2 regions of the Streptomyces sp. NBC_00005 genome follow, and region 1 is predicted to be linked to the other one. Evidence: riboswitches for the same ligand, from Rfam matches in the RefSeq annotation. Region 1 holds a riboswitch; the other holds the start of a gene.

Region 1 (3,400 bases):
AGACGACATCGCCGAGCGCGTTCGCCGCGAACTCGGTGATGCCGACCGTCGAGACGCCGTCCTCGGCGCCCGACAGCCACTCGTGCTCCTTGCTGTAGCGCAGCTGCTGCGGATTGCTCATGGCCTGAATTCTCCTGTACGCGAGGGAGTGCTGACGAAGGGGGGACTGCTGACAGTGCGTGTGAGCAGGGAAGATGTGTGCGGGGTCACGTCCGCGGATGCGGTCGCCCGCGCCCAGTGTCTACTTCTGGCGCTTGTAGAAGGGCAGCGCCACGACCTCGTACGGTTCGTGGCTGCCCCGGATGTCCACGCCCACTCCGGGCGTGCCCGGTGCCGCGTGCTCCGCGTCGACGTACGCCATCGCGATCGGCTTGCCGAGCGTGGGGGAGGGGGCACCGGAGGTGACCTCGCCGATCACCTCGCCGCCGGCGACGACCGCGTACCCGGCGCGCGGGACCCGGCGGCCCTCGGCGACCAGGCCGACCAGGACGCGCGGCGGGTTCTCCTGCGCACGGGCGGCGGCGTCCCGCAGGGCGGCACGCCCCACGAAGTCGCCCTCCTTCTCGAACTTCACCACCCGCCCGAGCCCGGCGTCGAAGGGCGTGAGCGAGGTCGACAGCTCATGCCCGTACAGCGGCATGCCGGCCTCCAGGCGCAGGGTGTCCCGGCAGGACAGCCCGCAGGGGATCAGCCCCACCGGCGCGCCGGCCTCGGTCAGCGCCTGCCACAGCTTCTCCGCGTCACCGGGGGCGACGAACAGCTCGAAGCCGTCCTCGCCGGTGTAGCCGGTGCGGGCGATGAGGGCCGGGACGCCGGCGACGGTGCCGGGCAGGCCGGCGTAGTACTTCAGGCCGTCGAGGTCGGCGTCGGTGAGGGACTTGAGGATGCCGGGTGACTCGGGGCCCTGCACGGCGATCAGCGCGTAGTCGTCGCGGTCGTCGCGCACCTCGGCGTCGAAGCCGGCGGCACGCTCGACGAGCGCGTCCAGTACGACCTGGGCGTTGGAGGCGTTGGCGACGACCAGGTACGTGGAAGAAGCGGCCTGCGTCTCGCCGAGCCGGTAGACGATCAGGTCGTCGAGGATGCCGCCGTCGGCCCGGCAGATCATGGTGTAGCGGGCGCGGCCGACGCCGACGGAGGCGATGTTGCCGACCAGGGCGTGGTTCAGGAGCCGGTCGGCCTCGGGGCCGGTGACGGTGATCTCGCCCATGTGCGAGAGGTCGAAGAGGCCGGCGCGGGTGCGTACGGCGAGGTGCTCGTCGCGTTCCGAGCCGTAGCGCAGGGGCATGTCCCAGCCTGCGAAGTCGGTCATCGTCGCGCCGAGCGAGCGATGCAGGGCATCGAGCGCGGTGTGACGGGGTGCGGTGCTGCTCATCGGACGGTCGTCTCCCAAGGCATGACACGGGCGAGGTCGTTCCTCCCCATCTGTCATCGGAACCTGAGAGGTTCGCCATGACCACGGCTGTGGATGACCACAAGTGTGGGCTCTGGCTTGCACCTTGGGTGGGGCCACTGACGCAGTGGCCCGCTTTTCAGATGTGCCTCGCCCGCGCGGTAACGGGGCCTGAGAGATTCAAGGGAGGGACTTGCTCCTTCGGCGCCCCAGTGATGTGTGACATTTCACTGAGGACTCTCCCGCGCGGATTCGAACGGCCGGTATGCAGTTGGCGGGCACATCATTGCACGCCTCGTCGGCGGGTGGCAGGCCGCATCTGTAACCGGCTTGTGGCAAGGCGATCACGAAAACACGAGACACCGCGCATTACCTTCTCTTTACACTCGAAGGGCATGGGATCCGTACCCGGCCCCAGGGGAGGACGATCACGGTGAACAGGACCACGGCGTACGCCACGAGCTCGGCCGTCGCGCTGCCCGAGCAGCACTCGGCCCCGGCCCAGGAGGCGTGCGGCGTCCGGCCGGCACCCGTGGTCCGCGACCTTCGCGACCGCTCGGGCCACAGCCCGCACGCCCTGCTCTTCGGCCCGCGCGACCTCGTCGTGATCACCGGCCTGCCCGGCAGCGGCAAGTCGACGCTGATGGAGCGCGCGGTGCGGGGCATCCGCATCGACTCCCAGGACGCCCGCGACCGTTGGGACGCCCGCGCGCCCCGCTTCCTGCCGTACGCGGTCTACCGCCCCCTCGTCCGCCTCGCCCACTACGCCGGACTGCGCCGCGCCCTGCGCAGCGGCGCAGGTGTCGTCGTGCACGACTGCGGTACGCAGGCCTGGGTGCGCGGCTGGCTGGCCCGCGAGGCGCGGCGCCGCGGCGGCACCCTGCACCTGCTGCTGCTCGACGTCCCGCCCGGCACGGCCCTGGACGGCCAGCGCGAGCGCGGCCGCGGCGTCTCGCGCTACGCGTTCCTGCGCCACCGCTCGGCGGCGGCCCGTCTGATCCGCTCGGTGGAGCAGGGCGACCTGCCCGAGGGCTGCGGCTCGGCGGTGCTGCTGGACCGGGACGCGGCGGACGTGCTGCGCAGGATCGGCTTCACGGGCTGAGATCCGCGGGCTGAGATCCACGGGCCGAGGTTCACGGACCGGGATTCACGAGCCGGGATTCGCGGGCCGACCCCTTTGTCCGTCCCACCCGCTAGCCTTTCCAGCCACAGCAGTGGTTCTCAGCAGGCGGTCGGACACAGATGGACTTCCCAGCGGATCTCCCCGCGGACTTTCCCATGCAGGCGCACCCCCATCCGCACGGCGGATGGCCCGGCAACGAGTTGGAGGAGGTGCTCTCCGCCTCCCTCGGCATGCCCTCGGCGGGCGGCCGGATCATCGAGGTGCTCGGCCGCAGCTTCGTGTGGGTGCCGCTGCCGAGCGGCGGCGGCCCGCACAGCGGCCCCCTCGACCTGCCCACGCTGGAGATCGAGGGCCAGGCATACGTCCCGGTCTTCAGCTCCGAGGAGCAGTTCCGCCAAGTCGTCGGCTCCCACATGTCGTTCACGATCGCCCCGGCCGTCGAGTTCGCCCGCGGTCTGCCCCCGCAGGTCGGGCTCGCCGTGAACCCGGACGGTGTGGTCGGCGTCCCGCTCCCGCCGGCCGCCGTCGCCGAACTGTGCCGGGTGGGCCGCACCCCGCTGGACGGCCCGGCCGCCGGCGCCCGCGTCAAGCTCTTCGAACCGGACTGGCAGGACGAGCCGATCGACTTCCTGGCCGCCGCGTCCGCGGAGTTCGCGGAGACGGGCGTGATCGTCACGGCCCGCCGCTGCCTCGCGGCCGTCGAGACGGCGGACCCGGTGTTGTTCGTGGGGGTCGAACTCTCCCAGCTGGAGGGCGACTTGAGGGCACTTCCGCTGGGAGCCCTGGAGCGGGCGGTGACCAGGGCCCCGACCCCGTGGCCGGTCAACCTGGTCCTCCTGGACGTGACGGACGATCCGGTGGCGAACTGGATGAGGGAAAACGTC
Region 2 (3,400 bases), 5.3 Mb from region 1:
GCGGCGGCTGCGCGGCGCGGGGCTTTCGGGGCGGACCATCGTGCTGAAGGTGCGGCGGTACGACTTCTCGACGCTGACCCGTTCCGAGACGCTGCGTGGGCCCACGGACGATCCGGCGGTGGTGCGGGAGGCTGCCGCCCGGCTGCTGGAATCCGTGGACACGACGGGGGGTGTGCGGCTGTTGGGGGTGGGGGTGAGCGGGCTCGCCGACTACACGCAGGAGGATCTGTTCGCGCAGGCCGCGGGGGAGGAAGCGGAGCATGCGGCGGAGGAGGGCGACGAGGAGGTCGTCGAGGAGCAGCAGGCGCCCGTCGAGCGGCGGTGGCCCTCGGGGCACGATGTGCGGCATGCCCAGTTCGGGCACGGGTGGGTGCAAGGGAGCGGGCTCGGGCGGGTGACTGTGCGGTTCGAGACGCCGGTCTCCGAGCCGGGGCGGGTGCGGACTTTTCGGACCGACGATCCTGAGCTGGAGCCGGCGGATCCGTTGCCGTTGGTGGCGAGACCTGGGGCTTCGGTGGACGGGATTCGTGGCTGACCGGGGCTGGTGCTGGGGTGGGCCGCGCGGCTCGGCATGAGCGGGGTGCCGCTCTTCTTTGGGACGGATGGCGCCCGGCAGCACGGCTGCCCCGCAGACTGCGCGGATAGCTGCCCGCGGCCGCGCAGGCCGGGTCGGAGGGCGTTGGGCCCCGGCGGCGCGACTGTCCGCGGGCTGCGCGGGCTGGAACCGGCGGCCCCGCAGGATGGGTGGGGTGGGTCAGGCCTCTGCGTCCTCCGTGCCTGCGAGTCTGCCGAAGTCGCGGTCCGGGACGGAGGGGGGAGTGGCGATGTCGAGGCCGTAGTGGTGGTAGAGCTGGAGCTCCTGCTCGGGGGAGAGGTGGCGGCCGACGCCGAAGTCGGGGGCGTCCTTGATGAGGGAGCGTTCGAAGGGGACGTGGAGGGTGCCCTCGACCAGTTCGCTCGGCTCCAGGGGGACGAAGGCGTCCCGGGAGAACAGGCCGGTTCGTATGGCCGCCCACTCCGGCACGCCGGTGGCGTCGTCGAGGTAGACCTCGTCGATCGTGCCGAGCTTGGTGCCGTTGCGGTCGAACGCCTTGCGGCCGATCAGGTTGCGCGGATCGATGTCGGTCTGCACGGGCCCTCCACTTGGTCGCAACTCATCCGTAAGCACTACAAAAGAGCACATCGGCGAAGGCGGCCACTCGAAAGAGCGGGTGTCGCGCTCGCTGGTAGGCTGACATCGGCTGCTGACCCCGTGCGGGAGAGTCCTCCGGACACCATCGGAGGCGCCGAAGGAGCAAATCCTCCCCGGAATCTCTCAGGCTCACGTACCGCGCGGACGAGGTCACTCTGGAAAGCAGAGCGGGTGTCCCACGACTTCCGCTCTCACCGACGGTGAAAGCCGGACACCCTCGGGTGATCCGGTGAAGCTCTCAGGTTGTGATGACAGAGGGGGAGGCCGTCCGGGTACCCGCGCCATGGTGCCCCTCGAAGGTCGTGTCAGACCAGGAGGCCTCCGCAATGACCGCCCATCGCATTCCGCTCTCCGAGCTCGAGAAGGGGATTCCCTTCGAGCAGCGCCATATCGGCCCTGACCTCGAGGCCCGGGCCAAGATGCTCGCGCAGGCCGGATACGGCTCGCTGGACGAGCTCACCACCGCCGCGGTCCCGGACGTGATCAAGAACGCCGACGCGCTCGAGCTGCCGGGTGCGCGCACCGAGGCCGAGGTGCTGGCCGAGCTGCGTTCGCTGGCCGACCGCAACCAGGTGCTCGACTCCATGATCGGGCTCGGGTACTACGGCACCTTCACCCCGCCGGTCATCCTGCGGAACGTGATGGAGAACCCGGCCTGGTACACGGCCTACACGCCGTATCAGCCGGAGATCTCGCAGGGGCGGCTCGAGGCGCTGCTGAACTTCCAGACGATGGTCGCCGACCTCACCGGGCTGCCCACCTCCGGTGCCTCGCTGCTCGACGAGGGCACGGCGGCTGCCGAGGCCATGGCCCTCTCCCGGCGCATGGGCAAGAACAAGAAGGGCCTGTTCCTGGTCGACGCGGACGTCCTGCCGCAGACCATCGCCGTGATCGAGACCCGTGCCGAGCCGACGGGGGTGGAGGTCGTGGTCGCCGACCTCGGCGGCGGCATTCCGGCCGACCTCGCCGGGCGCGAGATCAACGGCGTGCTCGTCCAGTACCCCGGCGCCTCCGGTGTCGTACGCGACATCAAGGCGCTGATCGACCAGGCGCACGAGCTCGGCGCGCTCGTGACCGTCGCTGCCGACCTGCTCGCGTTGACGCTGCTGAAGTCGCCCGGTGAGCTCGGCGCGGACATCGCCGTCGGTACGACGCAGCGCTTCGGTGTGCCGATGGGCTTCGGTGGGCCGCACGCCGGCTACATGGCGGTGCACGAGAAGTTCGCGCGCAGCCTGCCCGGGCGGCTCGTGGGGGTGTCCGTGGACGCCGACGGGCACAAGGCCTACCGGCTCGCGTTGCAGACCCGCGAGCAGCACATCCGGCGGGAGAAGGCCACCAGCAACATCTGCACCGCGCAGGTGCTGCTCGCCGTCATGGCGGGGATGTACGCCGTCTACCACGGGCCGGACGGGCTGAAGGGCATCGCGCAGCGCACCCACCGGTACGCCACGATCCTCGCCGCGGGGCTCAGGGCCGGCGGCGTCGAGGTCGTGCACGGGTCGTACTTCGACACACTCACCGTGCGTGTGCCGGGCCGCGCCGCAGAGGTCGTCACCGCCGCGCGTGAGAACGGCGTCAACCTCCACCTCGTCGATGCCGACCACGTGTCGATCGCCTGCGACGAGACCACCGCGCGGGCCCAACTGGGCGCCGTATGGACCGCGTTCGGGGTCGAGAGCGACATCGAGGCGCTGGACGCGGCCGCCGAGGAGGCGATCCCGCAGGCACTGCTGCGCAGCGACGCCTACCTCGCCCACCCCGTCTTCCACCAGTACCGCTCCGAGACCGCGCTGCTGCGCTACCTGCGCAGGCTGGCCGACCGCGACTACGCGCTCGACCGCGGCATGATCCCGCTCGGCTCCTGCACCATGAAGCTCAACGCGACCACGGAGATGGAGCCGGTCACCTGGCCGGAGTTCGGGCAGCTGCACCCGTTCGCGCCCGCCGAGCAGGCGCAGGGCTACCTCACGCTCATCCGTGAGCTGGAGGAGCGGCTCGCCGAGGTCACCGGGTACGACAAGGTGTCCCTGCAGCCCAACGCCGGATCACAGGGCGAACTGGCCGGGCTGCTCGCCGTACGCGGATATCACCGCGCCAACGGCGACGAGCAGCGGACCGTGTGCCTGATCCCCTCGTCCGCGCACGGCACCAACGCCGCCAGTGCGGTGATGGCCGGCATGAAGGTCGTCGTCGTGAAGACCGCCGAGG

The links. A riboswitch is a leader RNA that binds a small molecule or an ion and turns the genes downstream of it on or off. The one in region 1 is predicted to bind glycine.
Region 2: another riboswitch for glycine. It lies ahead of gcvP (aminomethyl-transferring glycine dehydrogenase); the one in region 1 lies ahead of gcvT (glycine cleavage system aminomethyltransferase GcvT).

What each region holds. Positions count from the first base shown of each region.
Region 1 is NZ_CP108316.1:3,728,849-3,732,248, reverse strand. Features, by position in the region: gene gcvH (glycine cleavage system protein GcvH) at 1-121, opposite strand, end outside; gene gcvT (glycine cleavage system aminomethyltransferase GcvT) at 242-1,375, opposite strand; glycine riboswitch at 1,543-1,648, opposite strand; gene OG303_RS17035 (AAA family ATPase) at 1,821-2,495, shown strand; gene OG303_RS17030 (enhanced serine sensitivity protein SseB) at 2,636-3,400, shown strand, end outside.
Region 2 is NZ_CP108316.1:9,019,238-9,022,637, forward strand. Features, by position in the region: gene OG303_RS41155 (DNA polymerase IV) at 1-535, shown strand, start outside; gene OG303_RS41160 (PRC-barrel domain-containing protein) at 755-1,132, opposite strand; glycine riboswitch at 1,246-1,341, shown strand; gene gcvP (aminomethyl-transferring glycine dehydrogenase) at 1,519-3,400, shown strand, end outside.